DNA from 2 places in the Micromonospora sp. RL09-050-HVF-A genome. Region 2 is predicted to be linked to the other one. Evidence: riboswitches for the same ligand, from Rfam matches in the RefSeq annotation. Region 2 holds a riboswitch; the other holds the start of a gene.
The links. Region 2 has a riboswitch for thiamine pyrophosphate ahead of J7462_RS12745 (ECF transporter S component). Riboswitches for the same ligand answer to the same signal wherever they lie in the genome.
Positions count from the first base shown of each region.

Region 1: linked by a shared signal. The riboswitch ahead of thiE (thiamine phosphate synthase) and the one ahead of J7462_RS12745 (ECF transporter S component) in region 2 are both predicted to bind thiamine pyrophosphate.

Region 1 is NZ_JAGKQP010000002.1:3,656,510-3,663,784, forward strand. Features, by position in the region: gene thiD (bifunctional hydroxymethylpyrimidine kinase/phosphomethylpyrimidine kinase) at 1-595, opposite strand, end outside; gene J7462_RS15780 (thiamine phosphate synthase) at 592-1,239, opposite strand; gene J7462_RS15785 (thiazole synthase) at 1,236-2,006, opposite strand; gene thiS (sulfur carrier protein ThiS) at 2,012-2,212, opposite strand; gene thiO (glycine oxidase ThiO) at 2,222-3,292, opposite strand; gene thiE (thiamine phosphate synthase) at 3,286-3,912, opposite strand; TPP riboswitch at 3,907-4,015, opposite strand; gene J7462_RS15805 (ThuA domain-containing protein) at 4,354-7,275, shown strand, end outside.
Region 2 is NZ_JAGKQP010000002.1:2,969,887-2,977,161, forward strand. Features, by position in the region: gene J7462_RS33280 (cellulose binding domain-containing protein) at 1-1,134, opposite strand, end outside; gene J7462_RS12730 (hypothetical protein) at 1,376-1,543, shown strand; gene J7462_RS12735 (DUF6328 family protein) at 1,637-2,140, opposite strand; gene J7462_RS12740 (alpha/beta fold hydrolase) at 2,274-3,104, opposite strand; TPP riboswitch at 3,216-3,321, shown strand; gene J7462_RS12745 (ECF transporter S component) at 3,397-3,993, shown strand; gene J7462_RS12750 (ABC transporter ATP-binding protein) at 4,027-5,454, shown strand; gene J7462_RS12755 (energy-coupling factor transporter transmembrane protein EcfT) at 5,451-6,251, shown strand; gene J7462_RS12760 (hypothetical protein) at 6,411-6,662, opposite strand; gene gndA (NADP-dependent phosphogluconate dehydrogenase) at 7,158-7,275, shown strand, end outside.

The sequences.
Region 1 (7,275 bases), 690 kb from region 2:
CCCGGGGGGCGCGCAGCAGGGTGGTCGTTGCGCCGTCGGCCAGCACGTCGACCGACTCGCCGGCCGCGTCGACGTCACCGCCGGTGACCACCACGTACTCGGGGCCGCCGGCCGCCAGGGCCTGCGCCGCGGCGACCATCTCCTCGACCGTGGTCACCGGGCGTCCGGTGAGGGCGGCGGCCTCCGCGCAGTTCGGCGTCGCCACCCGGGCGTACGGCAGCAGCCGCTCGACGGCCGCGACCACCCCGAGCCGGTGTCCGCTGGTGGCGACGAGCACCGGGTCGACGACGAGGTGCGGCAGCCGGCCCGCCTTCGCCGCCTCGGCCACCGCGTCGGCGACCGCCGGGGTGCCGAGCATCCCGGTCTTCACCGCCCGGACCGCGAAGTCGCCGAGCACGCTGTCGAGCTGCTCGGTGACGGTGCGTGGGGGTAGCGGCAGCACGGCGTCCACGCCCCGGGTGTTCTGCGCGGTGACGGCGGTCAGCACGCTGGTGCCGTACGCGCCGAGGGCGGCGAAGACCTTCAGGTCGGCCTGGATGCCGGCGCCGCCGCCGGAGTCGGAGCCGGCGATGGTGAGCACGGTCGTGGGTGTCATGTCGTCTCCTCGGGCCACGCGTCGGTGCTCGGGGTGCGGGGGAAGGCGCTGGTGAGGGTCGTCGCGGCCCCGGTCGGGTCGGCGGCCCGCATGATCGCGCCGAGCACCGCCACCCCGACCGCGCCCGCGTCGACGCAGGCCGTCACCTGCTCCGGTGTCTCGACGCCGCCCAGGGCGAGCACGGGCACCGGGCTGCGCCGGATCAGGTCGCGCAGCCCGTCCGGGCGCAACGGTGGGCCGTAGCCGGGTTTGCTGCGGGTGGCCCAGACCGGTGAGAGCGTCACGTAGTCCTCGGTGGTCAGTCGGGCCAGCTCCGCCGTGTCGTGGCAGGACCGGCCGACCAGTCCGACGGCCGGCGGCGGGTACGGCCCGGCGGCGGGCAGGTGGACGGCGTCCCCGTCCAGCGGGTCGGGGCCGGCCACGATCAGGGTGCCGCCGGCCTGCGCCAGGACGGCCCGCAGGTCGACGGCGATCGCCGCCCGTTCGGCGCGGGGCAGGTCCCTCTCCCGCAGCACCACCCACCGCACCCCACCGCCTACCGCCCCCGCGACCACGTCGACGAGGTCGCCGCGCGCCACCAGCCGGTCGGTCAGCAGCACCACCCCGTCCGGCCGGAGGAGGGGTGGGGCGGCCGGGCGGGTCACAGGTCGGGTCTTCCGTCGTCGGGGGTGGAGGCGAGGGCGTGGAAGCGGCGGGGTATCCGCCCGGCGTTGTACGCGAGCCGCCCGGCCCGTACGCCGTGCCGCATGGCGGTGGCCATCGCCGTCGGGTCGGCGGCCCGGGTGACGGCGCTGGCCAGCAGCACCCCGTCGCAGCCCAGTTCCATGGCGAGGGCCGCGTCGGAGGCGGTGCCGATCCCGGCGTCGAGGATCACCGGCACGTCGACGCTCTGCCGGATGATCCGGATGTGGTGCGGGTTGGTGATGCCCAGTCCGGAACCGATCGGCGCACCGGCCGGCATCACCGCCGCGCAGCCGACGTCGGCCAGCCGGCGGGCCAGCACCGGGTCGTCGGAGGTGTACGGCAGCACGACGAAGCCGTCGGCGACGAGTTCCTCGGCGGCCCGCAGCAGCTCCACCCCGTCCGGGAGCAGGGTGCGTTCGTCGCCGATCACCTCCAGCTTGACCCAGTCGGTGTCGAACGCCTCCCGGGCCAGCCGGGCCACCTTGACCGCCTCGGCGGCGGTGTAGCAGCCGGCGGTGTTGGGCAGCAGCCGCACCGCGCACCGGTCGAGCAGGTCGAGCAGTCCCCCGGCGGTGCCGGGGGCGGTGTCGACGCGGCGCAGGGCGAGGGTGACCAGTTCGGTGCCGGAGGCCCGGATCGCCTGTTCCAGCACGTGCAGGTTGGCCGCGCCGCCGGTGCCGAGGATGAGCCGGGAGGTGAAGGTCTGTCCGGCGATGGTGAGGGGCATCCGGGTCACCCGCCCTGGGCGGCGCTGAGCACCTCGACCCGGTCGCCGTCGCGCAGCTCGGTGGCGGGCCAGCCGCCCCGGGGGACCACCTCGCCGTTGACCGCGACGGCGATTCCGCGCCGCTGCCCGGTGACCGTGGCGACCAGGTCCGCGACGGTCGTGCCGCCGGCCAGCTCGCGTCCGACGCCGTTGACGATCAGTCGCACGTGTCCTCCTCAGTGGAACCGGTCGGCGGTGAAGGGGGTGAGCAGCGGGTCCGGCTGACCGGTGACGATCAGGTCGGTGATCAGGTCGGCGGTGACCGGGGTGAGCACGATGCCGTGCCGGTGGTGGCCGGTGGCGGCGAGCACGCCGGGGCGGCCGGGCAGCGGGCCGAGGATCGGCGCGTTGTCCGGGGTGCCGGGGCGCAGCCCGGCGGTGGCCTCGGTCAGCGCGTACTCGGCGAGTTCGGGGACGAGGTCGACGGCGGCCCGGAGCAGCCGCAGCACCGCCCCGGTGGTCACCTCGGTGTCGGCGCGTTCCTCGACGGTCGCCCCGAGCACCACCTCGCCGTCGTCGCGGGGGACGAGGTAGACCGACTCGCCGTCGGCGTACCCCCGGATGACGTGCCGGAAGCCGGGCGGGCGCTGGTCGGGCGCGCGCAGCCGCAGCACCTGGCCCTTGACCGGGCGGACCGGCAGCCCGGTCAGCGCGGCGGCGCCGCAGCCGGCGGCGACCACGACGACGGGCGCGTCCACCTCGGCCAGTCGGGTCACTAGGCCGGGCAGCAGGGTCGCGCCGGCCCGCTCGGCGGCGACCCGGAGCGCGTCGACCAGCCGGCGCGGGTCGACCTGGTGGTCGCCGGGGGCGACCGCTCCGCCGCGCAGCCGGGGGGTCAGCGCCGGTTCGCGCTCCCGCAGCTGCGACGGGCGCAGCGCGCTGATCGGCAGCCCCAACCCCTGCTGGTACGACCAGAGCCGGCGGGCTTCGGCCAGGTCGTCCCCGGTGAGCCCGACGACGAGGGTGCCGTCGGTGCGGTAGCCGAACTCCCTGCCGGTGGCGGCGGTCAGTTCGGCGGCGAAACCCGGCCAGCGGGCGGCGGACGCGGTGAGCAGCCCGGTCAGTTCCCGTTCCCCGAAGTACGCCTCGGCGACCGGGGCGAGCATCCCGGCGGCGACCCGGGACGCGCCGGAGCCGGGGGCCGGGTCGTGCACGGTCACCCGCAGGCCCCGGGTGGCGCAGCGCCAGGCGATCGCCAATCCGACCGGCCCCGCGCCCACGATGGCGACGTCGGGCCGGGTCAGCACGTCAGTGCCGCGATCAGTTCGGCGGTGGCCCGGCCCGGGTCGGCGGCGGTGGACAGCGCCCCGACCACCGCCACGCCGTACGCCCCGGCGGCCCGCAGCGCCGGCACGGTGGCGGCGGTGACCCCGCCGATGGCGATCACCGGCACGGCGACGGCGGCGACGACGGCGTGGATGCCGGCGGGGCCGATCGGGTCGGGCAGGCCGGTCTTGGTGGCGGTGGGATGGCACGGGCCGACGCCCAGGTAGCTGGCCCCGGCGGCGACGGCCCGGGCGGCGGCGTCCGGTTCCCGGGCGGTCGCGCCGAGCACGGCGGCGGGGCCGAGGACCCGGCGGGCCGCCGCGACGGGCAGGTCGTCCGCGCCGACGTGGCCGCCGTGGGCGTCCACCGCGAGGGCGACGTGCAGCCGGTCGTTGACCAGGCAGGTCGCCTCGTACGGCACGCAGAGCGCGCGTACCCGTCGGGCCAGGTCGTACGCCTGCCGGTCGGTGGTGTCGTCGGTCACCCGGACCTGGACGACGAGGTCGGCGCGGGCCACCGGGAGGGCGGCCCGTACGACGGCGAGCGGGTCGCACCCGGGGCGGGTGTCGGTGATCAGATGCAGTCGGCCGAGGGACGGCACGGCAACTCTCCTCCCTGCGCCGGCATTACCCGGATCAGGTTCGACGGTCGGGGGCTCTCAGCCCCCCTCTCAGCCCGGTGTACCGGGCTCCCGTGGGTCACGTGCCTGTGACCGTACGACAGATCCGCTGATCCGCCAAGGGGTGTTAGATTGATCCAGGACTATCAATGCGTACGGTTGTGGGCTTGTATCCACATAAGCCGGAAAAGCGAGTCGCCGATACCGAATCGTTACATGCTCATGCCTTGCCGGAAACCAATCCAGCGGCGCTAATTTGTTCAACCGATCGACATTATTCCGGTGCGGAGCCTCGGCGTGGCCCGCACCTGATCGCCACTGGTGCGGACCTCGGCGGGCCCACACCGATCCGACCGGGGACGGTCTGCGGCGAGTCGTCCCCATGCCCCCACCACTGTCCAGCACGGACAAAAGGAGCATGGAGTGTCTCCATCCCGCCATCGCCGCGCCCGTCGCGGCCCACTGGGTGCCGGTCTACTGGCCCTCTCCCTACTTGCCAGCGGCCTGATCGGCGGCACCGCCGCCCAGGCCGCTCCCGTCGCGGCGGCCCAGCCACAGGCCGCACCGGCACCGGCGGCAGCCGCCGCCGAACCCTTCTCGGTCCTGGTCTTCTCCAAGACCGCCGGCTTCCGGCACGACGCCATCCCGGCCGGCATCGCCGCGATCCAGAAGCTCGGCACCGACAACGGGTTCACCGTCGACACCACCGAGGACGGAGCCGCCTTCAACGACACCAACCTGGCGAAATACCAGGCGGTGATCTGGCTCTCCACCACCGGTGACGTGCTCGACAGCACCCAGCAGGCCGCGTTCGAGCGCTACATCAAGGCCGGCGGCGGCTACGCGGGCGTGCACGCCGCCTCCGACACCGAGTACGACTGGGCCTGGTACGGCGACCTGGTCGGCGCGTACTTCTCCGGCCACCCCGCCAACCAGCAGGCCACCGTCAAGGTCGAGGACCACGCGCACCCGTCGACCGCCGACCTGCCGGACCGCTGGTCCCGGTTCGACGAGTGGTACAACTTCCGCACCAACCCGCGCTCCAAGGTGCACGTGCTGGCCAGCCTGGACGAGAAGTCCTACAGCCCGGGTGCCGGCGCGATGGGCGCCGACCACCCCACCGCCTGGTGCCAGGACTACGACGGCGGTCGGTCGTGGTACACCGGCGGCGGCCACACCCAGGCGTCGTACACCGAGCCGGAGTTCCTCAGCCACCTGCTCGGCGGCATCCGCACCGCGGCCGGCGTCGAGAACGCCGACTGCGGCGCCTCCAAGACCGCGAACTTCGAGAAGGTCACCCTCGACAGCAACACCAACAACCCGATGGAGCTGGACATCGCTCCGGACGGCCGGGTGTTCTACGCCGAGCGCGACGGCCGGGTGCAGATCGTGAAGCCGGACACCGGCAACACGGTCACCGCGACCCGGCTGGACGTCTTCACCGGCAACGAGGACGGCCTGCTCGGGCTGCGCCTCGACCCGGACTTCGCCACCAACAAGTGGATCTACCTGTACTACGCACCGGCCGGTGGCGCCCCGCGCAACTACCTGTCCCGGTTCACCGTCAACGGTGACACCATCGACAAGGCCACCGAGAAGGTCATCCTCCAGGTCGACACGCAGCGCAACACCTGCTGCCACGCCGGCGGCAGCATGACCTTCGACTCGCAGGGCAACCTCTACCTGGCCACCGGCGACAACACCAACCCGTTCGAGTCGAGCGCCTTCACCCCGATCGACGAGCGGGCCGGCCGGCAGGACTACGACGCGCAGCGCAGCGCCGGCAACACCAACGACCTGCGCGGCAAGGTGATCCGGGTGCACCCGGAGGACGACGGCACCTACACGATCCCGACGGGCAACCTGTTCGCCCCGGGCACCGCGAAGACCCGTCCCGAGATCTTCGGCATGGGCTTCCGTAACCCGTTCCGGATCGGCGTCGACCAGAAGACCGACACCCTCTACGTCGCCGACTACGGGCCGGACGCCTCGACGGCCAACCCGAACCGGGGCCCCGAGGGCCTGGTGGAGTGGAACATCGTCGCCACGGCCGGCAACTACGGCTGGCCGTACTGCACCGGCAACAACAAGGCGTACAACGACTACACCTTCCCGTCCGGGCCGAGCGGGGCGAAGTTCGACTGCGCCGCGCCGGTCAACGACTCGCCCAACAACACCGGCCTGACCAACCTGCCGCCGGCCATCGCGGCGACGGTGGACTACGGCTACGCGGGCGACCCGCGCTTCCCCGAGATCGGTGGCGGCGGTGCCCCGATGGGCGGCCCGGTCTACCGCTACGACGCCGACAGCACGTCGGGCCGCAAGTGGCCGGCGTACTACGACGGCAAGGCGCTGCTCGGCGAGTGGAACCAGTCGAAGATGTACACGATGCAGGTCAGCGCGGACGGCAAGACGCTGGTCGACATCAACCAGCTGCTCACCGGCATGCCGATGATCCGTCCGATGGACTTCGAGTTCGGTCCGGACGGCGCGCTCTACATGATCGAGTGGGGCACCGGCTTCGGCGGCAACAACGACGACTCCGGGGTCTACCGGATCGACTACACCGCCGGTGACCGCGCCCCCATCGCCGAGGCCAGCGCCGACCCCACCTCCGGGGCCGCGCCGCTGACCGTGAACTTCTCCAGCGCCGGGTCGCGTGACCCGGACGGCGGCACGCTGACCTACGCGTGGAAGTTCGGTGACGGCCAGACCTCCACCGAGGCGAACCCCACCCACACCTACACCGCGGCCGGCGACTACACCGCGCAGCTCACCGTCACCAACCCCAAGGGCCGCACCGCCGTGGCGAACGTGCCGGTGACGGTCGGCAACACCGCCCCGACGGTGACCATCGAGTTCCCGCCCAGCGGCGGTTTCTTCGAGTGGGGCGACCAGGTCAAGTACACGATCAAGGTGACCGACCCGGAGGACGGCACCGTCGACTGTGACCGGGTGCAGCTGCAGGTGCTGCTCGGCCACGACGAGCACGCCCACCCGCTGGAGCAGCACACCGGCTGCACCGGCACCGTGCAGACCTCGCTGGCGTCGGGTCACGGCGCGGAGGCCAACGTCTTCGCGGTCTTCGAGGCCACCTACACCGACGACGGCGGCACCGGCGGCGCCGGCCCGTTGACCGGTCGGGCGATCGAGATCCTCCAGCCCAAGCGCAAGCAGGCCGAGTACTACACGGCCACCGGGCGGGCCCCGGGCAGCACCGGCGGCGGTGACCCGGGCGTGCAGAAGGAGACCACCACCGACCCCGCCGGTGGCGGCCAGAACATCGGCTTCATCGAGGACGGCGACTGGTGGTCGCTCGTCCCGGCCAACCTGACCGGGGTCGAG
Region 2 (7,275 bases):
CGCGCCCGAGTTGTAGTCCCCGTTGTTCGGGCACAGCTTGAGCGTGTTGTAGAGCGTGTAGCTCAGCTTGTGCAGGTCGATGACGGGGACGTTGTTGGCCCGCCCCGCGTCGAACGTCTCGGTGAGGAAGCCCCGGTTGCCCACGGCGGTGCTGCCCGAGCAGGTGATCGCGGCGGCCGGGGTGAGGAAGACCGGGTACGCGCCGCGCTGCTGGGCCGCGCGGGCCATCACGCCGAGCAGTTCCTTGTAGCGGGCCGAGCCGACGTGCCGGTTGCAGGTGGCGCTGCCGTCGTTGATGCCGAACTGGATGAACAGGTAGTCGCCGGCCTTCATCCCGCCGTTGGCGTTGAGCATGGCCTGCCAGCGGGTCGAGTAGGTCTGCGGGTTGATCACGCACTCGCCGGCCGAGTTCATCGTGGTGGTGACGTTGGGGTCGTACAGCCAGGTCTGGATGCTGCGCCCGCCGACCGCGCTGTTGACCACGGTGGCGTTGCCGTTGAGGTACTGGCCGAACTGGTTGCCCCAGCCCACCGGGCAGGCCCCGCTGGACGACGGGTTGGCGACCGTGGAGTCCCCGGCCAGCCACACGGTGACCCGCGGCTGCGTCGAGGGCGTCGGGGTGGGGGTGGGCGTCCGGGTGGGGGGCGGCGTGAGGGTGGGCGTGGGCGTCGCGGTCGGCGGGGTGGACGGCGGTGGGCAGGGCGTCGCGGTCGGCGTCGCGCCGGTGCACGACACCCCGTTGAGCGCGAACCCGGTGGGGACCGGGTTCGCGGTGGTCCACGCACCGTTGAAGCCGAAGCTGACGCCGGCACCGGTGCCGATGGCGGCGTTGTAGCCGACGTCCTTCGCGCTGACCGCCGTCCCACTCTGGGTGACGGTGGCGTTCCACGCCTGGGTGACCTGTTGCCCGCTGGCGAAGGCCCAGGTGAGCGTCCAGCCGGAGACCGGGTCACCGAGGTTGGTGATGGTCACGTCCGCGCCGAAGCCACCCTGCCACTCGCTGGTGACCTTGTAGTCGACCCGGCAGCCGGTCGCCGCCGCGGTGGCGTTCCCGGCCGCGACCGCCACCCCGCCCGCGAGGACCGCCAGCGTGATCGCGCCCAGTCCGGCGACACGTCGTCGCGCTGCTCTCATGATCTGCTCCTAGTCGCCGGTGCCGGGCCGGCGTCGCCCGCCCCCATCTGGACGGCCGCCCGAGCCCCGCGACGATGGCCGGACCCCGGGACGAGAGGAGGCGAAAATCGATGTTACTCGATATTAATCTGCTCTCCCACCTCCGCCCGGTCGAACCGGCACGCCAGATGACGCCGCACCGGGCCGCAGGCGGTCGCGCTCGGTCGCCAGGCACCGCAACCCCCTCGTCTAGGGTGGTGCGGTGCTCTACTTCCTGATCGTCATCGCCGTGCTGCTGCTGGCGTACGCCGCCGTACTGGTCAGCTTCGTCCGGCGCGGACGCAAGATCCCGCCGCAGGCGTACCTGGTGCTGGCGCTGCTCAACGGGCTCATCCTGGCCGCCGTGCTGGCCTGGGCCATCGCCCGCTGACGATCCGGCCGACACGCGAAGCGGGGCCCACCCCGACCGCCGTCGGCCCGGGTGGGCCCGGCCCACTGCGTCCCTCACCGCCCGAGGGCGGGATCAGTCACCGTTGGTCACCACCGGGTCGTCATCGTCGTCGTCGATGTCGTCCTCACCCCAGCTGCGCCGGACGAACGGCAGGATGACCCAGAACGTCAGGAACCACAGGCCGGTGACCACGGTGAGCACCACGGCGATGCCGGTGTCGAGCACGAAGTCGGCGATCAGCAGGACCGCACTCACCATGGCGACCAGCATGAAGGCCAGGCCGCCGGTGGCCATCCGGTGGGCGAACCGGACCAGCTCCGGCTTACGACCCTGGCGGAACAGCGCCCGGTGGAAGGCGACCGGCGAGATGATCATCGCGGTGGCCGCGGCGGCCGACAGCAGCGCGAGAATGTAGACGTCCCGCTGGAACTCGCTCGTCCGGGTGAAACCGTTGCTGAACGGCAGGGTCAGCAGGAAGGCGAAGAGGATCTGCACGCCGGTCTGGGCGACCCGCAACTCCTGGAGCAGATCGGCGAAGTTGCGCTGCCAGCGCTGCTTCTCGGATTCCTTCGACACGCGCTACCTCCGGATGAGACGGTACGACCGACGGGAGCACCTCCCGTCGGCAGCAACGCCAGTGCCCGATCCGCAATCGCCCGAAACCGATTCACGATCCCCGATCGGCCCGGTCCACCCTCGGCAGGGCGGCTCATGCCGCCGGGCACACCCGGGCCAGGATCGCCTCGGCCAGGGGCCCCGGCGCCTCGTCGGGAATCCAGTGCGTCACCCCGGCCAGCACCATGAACCGGTAGTCCCCCGTGACGTGCCGGGCACAGGCCTGCGCGGCGGTACGCCCGACTGCCACGTCCCGGTCGCTCCACACGTAGCTGGTCGGCACCGGCACCGGACCGACCGCCTTCAGGTCCCGCCCCGACATCGCCCGGTACCAGTTCAGCGCCCCGGTCAGCGCGCCCGGCCCGCGCATCGGCTGGGCGTAGCGGGCCACCCGGGCGGAGTCACCGACGCCGGCCAGCAGCCGACGCAGGACCACCGCCCGCCCGGCCAGCAGCACCCGCTCCGCCAGGCCCGCCCGGCGGAACAACGTCATGTACGCCGAACGCGCCCGCTGCCGACGGTCGGTGGACAGCGCGTACCCGAAGGCCGCCGGATGGGGCACCGAGACCGCGGTGAGGGTACGCACCCGCTCCGGGTGCCGCGCGGCCAGCGCCCAGGCGACGATCGCCCCCCAGTCGTGCCCCACCACGTTCGCGGTGTCGACGCCCAGCGCGTCCAGCACCGCCACCGCGTCGGCGACCAGTTCCGGCAGCCGGTAGCCGGCCACCTCCGTGGGACGGGCCCCGGGCGAGTAACCCCGCTGGTCGGGGGCGTACGTGCGCAGCCCGGCGGCGTGCAGGGCGGGCACCACCGCGTCCCACTCCCCGCCGTGCTGGGGGAAGCCGTGCAGCAGCAGCACGACCTCGCCGCCCTCGGGCCCACCGGCCCGTACGTCGAACGTCAGTCCCCGCGCCGCCACCCGCATGACCGGCAGCCTACCCAGCGCCCCGGTGTGCGCCCGGGACGTCGAATGCCGGGAACCATGACCTGCTGGGCCGTTGCCGCAGGTCGGTGCTAGCGTCTGCCGAGACAACTTCACATCCGACAGGGGAGCGCACAGCGCTGAGAGTGCGGGCACCGCCCGCAGACCCTCGAACCTGATCTGGGTAATGCCAGCGCAGGGAGTTCGGTCGACCTCCAGCCGCGCCGCCGTCCGGCAGCCGCCGGGCGCGGCGTGCGTCTTCTCCTGGTTCGATCGCTGGACTGGGAGCACCGACATGCCGCACACCACCACCAACAGCAACCGGTGGCGCACGATCGACATCGTGGTCGCCGCCGTGATCGCCGTGGCCTTCGGCGTCATCTTCTGGGCCTGGGGCCTGGTCTGGAAGGCCGCCGACCCGGCATTCGCCGCCGCACCCGCCAGCCAGGCGGTGATGTACGGCGTGTGGCTGGTCCCGGCGGTCCTCGGCGGCCTGGTGATCCGTAAGCCGGGGGCGGCCCTGTTCTGCGAGGCCGTCGCCGCCACCGTCTCCGCACTGCTCGGCGCGGAGTGGGGCGGGATCACCATCGTGCAGGGGCTGATCCAGGGCCTCGGCGCGGAGCTGGCCTTCGCCGCGTTCCGCTACCGGTCGTTCCGGCTGCCGGTGGCGGTGCTGGCCGGGGCGTTGACCGGGCTGAGCGCCGCCCTGTTCGACTTCTTCGTCTGGAACGCCGAGTACGCCCTGACCAGCTACCGCCTGCCGTACGCGGCGTTGACCGTGCTCAGCGCCGCCGTCGTCGCCGGGGTCGGCGGTTGGTACCTGACCCGCGCGCTGGCCGAGACCGGAGTGCTGGACCGGTTCCCCGCCGGCCGTGACCGCACCCTGGTCTGATCCTCTCCTGACGATCATGGAGGTGCCGGCGACGTGGCGAGTGTGAGGCTGGTCGGCTTCGGCTGGCGGCACGCCGGTCGGCGGGCCTGGGCGGTACGCGGGGTGGACCTGCGCATCGACCACGGGGAGCGGGTGCTGCTGCTGGGGCCGTCCGGGGCCGGCAAGAGCACCCTGCTGGCCGCGCTGGCCGGGCTGCTGCCGGCGGACTCCGGCGAGCAGGAGGGCACCGTCGAGATCGACGGCCTCGACCCGGCCAAGGCCCGCGAACGGGTCGGCACCGTCTTCCAGGACCCGCAGTCCCAGCTGGTGATGGCCCGCTGCGGTGACGACGTCGCGTTCGGCCTGGAGAACCGGGGGGTGCCCGGCGACGAGATCTGGCCCCGGGTGGACGAGGCGCTGCGCCGGGTCGGTTTCCCCTACCCCCGGGACCGGCCCACCGCGGCGCTGTCCGGCGGCGAGCAGCAGCGGCTCGCCCTGGCCGGGGTGCTGGCGCTGCGGCCGGGGCTGCTGCTGCTCGACGAGCCGACGGCCAACCTCGACCCGGCCGGGGCGGAGCTGGTGCGCGGCGCGGTGGCCGGCGCGCTGGACCCGGACACCACCCTGGTCCTGGTCGAACACCGGGTCGCCGACGCCCTGCCCCTGGTCGACCGGGTCGTGGTGCTGACCCCCGGTGGCGGGGTCCGGGCCGACGGGCCACCGGCGACGGTCTTCGCCGCGCACGGTGCCGCGCTCGCCGCCGAGGGTGTCTGGGTGCCCGGCCACCCCACCGGGTCCCGGCCGGCCACCGGGCCGCCCGGTGCGGGGTTGCTCACCGTCGACCGGCTCGGCCTGCCACCCCGGCTGGCCCCCACCGACCTGACGGTACGCGCCGGCGAGGCGCTCGCCGTCCTCGGTCCCAACGGGGCCGGCAAATCCACCCTGGCGCTGCTGCTCGGTGGGCTGCTCCGCCCCGGCGTCGGTCGACTGACCGGCACCGCCGCCCTGGCCGACGGGGACGCCCGTACGCCCCCGCACCGGTGGCGGGCCCCCGCGCTGGCCGGTCGGATCGGTTCGGTCTTCCAGGACCCGGAGCACCAGTTCGTCACCCGCACCGTCCGCGACGAACTGGCCCTCGGGCCGCGTCGGACCGGCCGCCCGGAGGTCGCCGTCCGGGCCACCGTGGACGGGTTGCTGGACCGGTTGCGGCTGACCCGGCTCGCCGGGGCCAACCCGTACACCCTCTCCGGTGGGGAGGCCCGGCGGCTCAGCGTGGCGACCGCCCTGGCCACCGCGCCCCGGCTGCTGATCTGCGACGAACCCACCTTCGGCCAGGACCGCCGCACCTGGGGTGAGCTGGTCGACCTCTTCGCCGACCTGCGTGACGCCGGGCACGGCGTGGTCACCGTCACCCACGACCGGGACTTCGTCGCCGCGCTCGCCGACCGGACGGTCACCCTGCACCCCGCCCGGGAGCAGCCGTGATCGGCCTGGAGCCCGTCGCGGTGCCGGGTGCGCCGCTGGCCCGGCGTAACCCGGTGGCGAAACTGGCAGCCGGGCTGATCTTCTCGTTCGTGCTGGTGGCCAGCCTCGACCCGGTCGCACCGGCGGTCGCCATCGCCGTCGAGCTGGCGCTGCTGCCGCTGTTCGGCATCCGCTACCGGGTGCTGGCCCGACGGGCGTGGCCGTTGCTGGCCGGTGCCGTCGGCATCCTGGTCACCCTGCTGCTGTTCGCCGCCGACCGGTCCGGCCCGGTGCTGTGGACGGCGGGGCCGCTGCTGGTCACCTCCGGGGTGCTGGTCACCGCGCTCGGGCTGGTGCTGCGGATGCTCGCGGTCGCCCTGCCCGGAGTGATCGTCTTCGCCACCACCGACCCGACCGACCTGGCCGACGCGCTGGTGCAGAACGCGAAGGCCCCGGCCCGGTTCGCCATCGGCGCGCTGGCCGCGTTCCGGCTGGTGCCGCTGCTCGGCCAGGAGTGGCAGATGCTCACCATGGCCCGCCGCGCCCGGGGCGTGGACGCCGGCCGCAACCCGCTGGCCCGGCTGCGGCTCTTCGTCGCCACGGCGTTCGCCCTGCTGGTGGGCGCGATCCGGCGCGGCACCCGACTGGCGGTGGCGATGGACGCCCGGGGGTTCGACGCCGGCACCCCGCGCACGGTGGCCCGCCGGCAGGTGTTCCGTCCCGCCGACTGGCTGCTGGTCGCCGGTGCCGCCACCCTGGCCGGCGGCGCGCTCGCGGTCAGCGTCGCCCTCGGCACCTTCCGGCCCCTGATCGGCTGACCCGCGCCCCACCGGGCCGTCGCCCCACCACCCCGTCGGGCACGCCAGCCACCAGGCGCACCGGCACACGCCGGCACCACTGTGCTGAAACAGCGGTATCCGGAGGTCCGGATACCGCTGTTTCAGCTATCTGGTGTGGGACGTCTGCGCCCGGGCGGCTCAGCTGCGCCGGAAGGCGTACCGGCGGCCCTGGCCCTGGGCGGCGGTGGAGCCGGCCCGGACCGACCGGCCCGACCGCGACGGCGGCCGGGGTGGGTTCGACCGGACGAGAGCGTCCGGGTGGGGCGGCGTCACGGCGACCGGGACCGGGTGCGCGGGCGTCACGGTGAGTGCCGCGAGCGCCGCCGGATCCACCTCCACCGGCGACGGTACGACAGGTCGGGACTTCTTGGGACTGCGCTTGGCGGGCATTCGCTGCCTCCTGGGACGTGCGGAGGACCACACCGTCGCCTCAGCGGCGGGCGGTCGACGGACGGGATCGGCTCCGGACGACCGGCCACGAGTCATCCCCGGTCAGCAGGGGACGGGAGACGCGGACGCCCGAGCACGCGGACCCGCGGCCACGGCGGCGGGTCGGCTCTCAGAAAGGGCGTCAGATGCGCATGTCGTCACGGTAGCCGACCCCCACGCCCGGCGCACCCGCTTTTCCCGACGAGCATCCCGGCCCGACGAGCATCCCGGCCCGACGGCGGAAGTCCCGACGACCCCGCCGCCCGACGACCATCCCGGCCCGACGACCCCGCCGCCCGACGGCGGAAGTCCCGACGACCGGCCCGGCCCGGCGGCGGGACGGTCGCTGCCGCACGCACGCGACCACCCTGTGACACTGGGTGGACGGCGGCTGCCGGCCGTCGCGGGCGCGCGATACGGTCGCAGCACACAGGTGACGTGAGAGGGCGGGTACGGATGACGCAACAGGCGACGGCGCAGATCGGCGTGACCGGGCTGGCGGTGATGGGTCGCAACCTGGCCCGCAACCTGGCCCGGAACGGGTTCACCGTGGCGGTGCACAACCGCTCCCCGG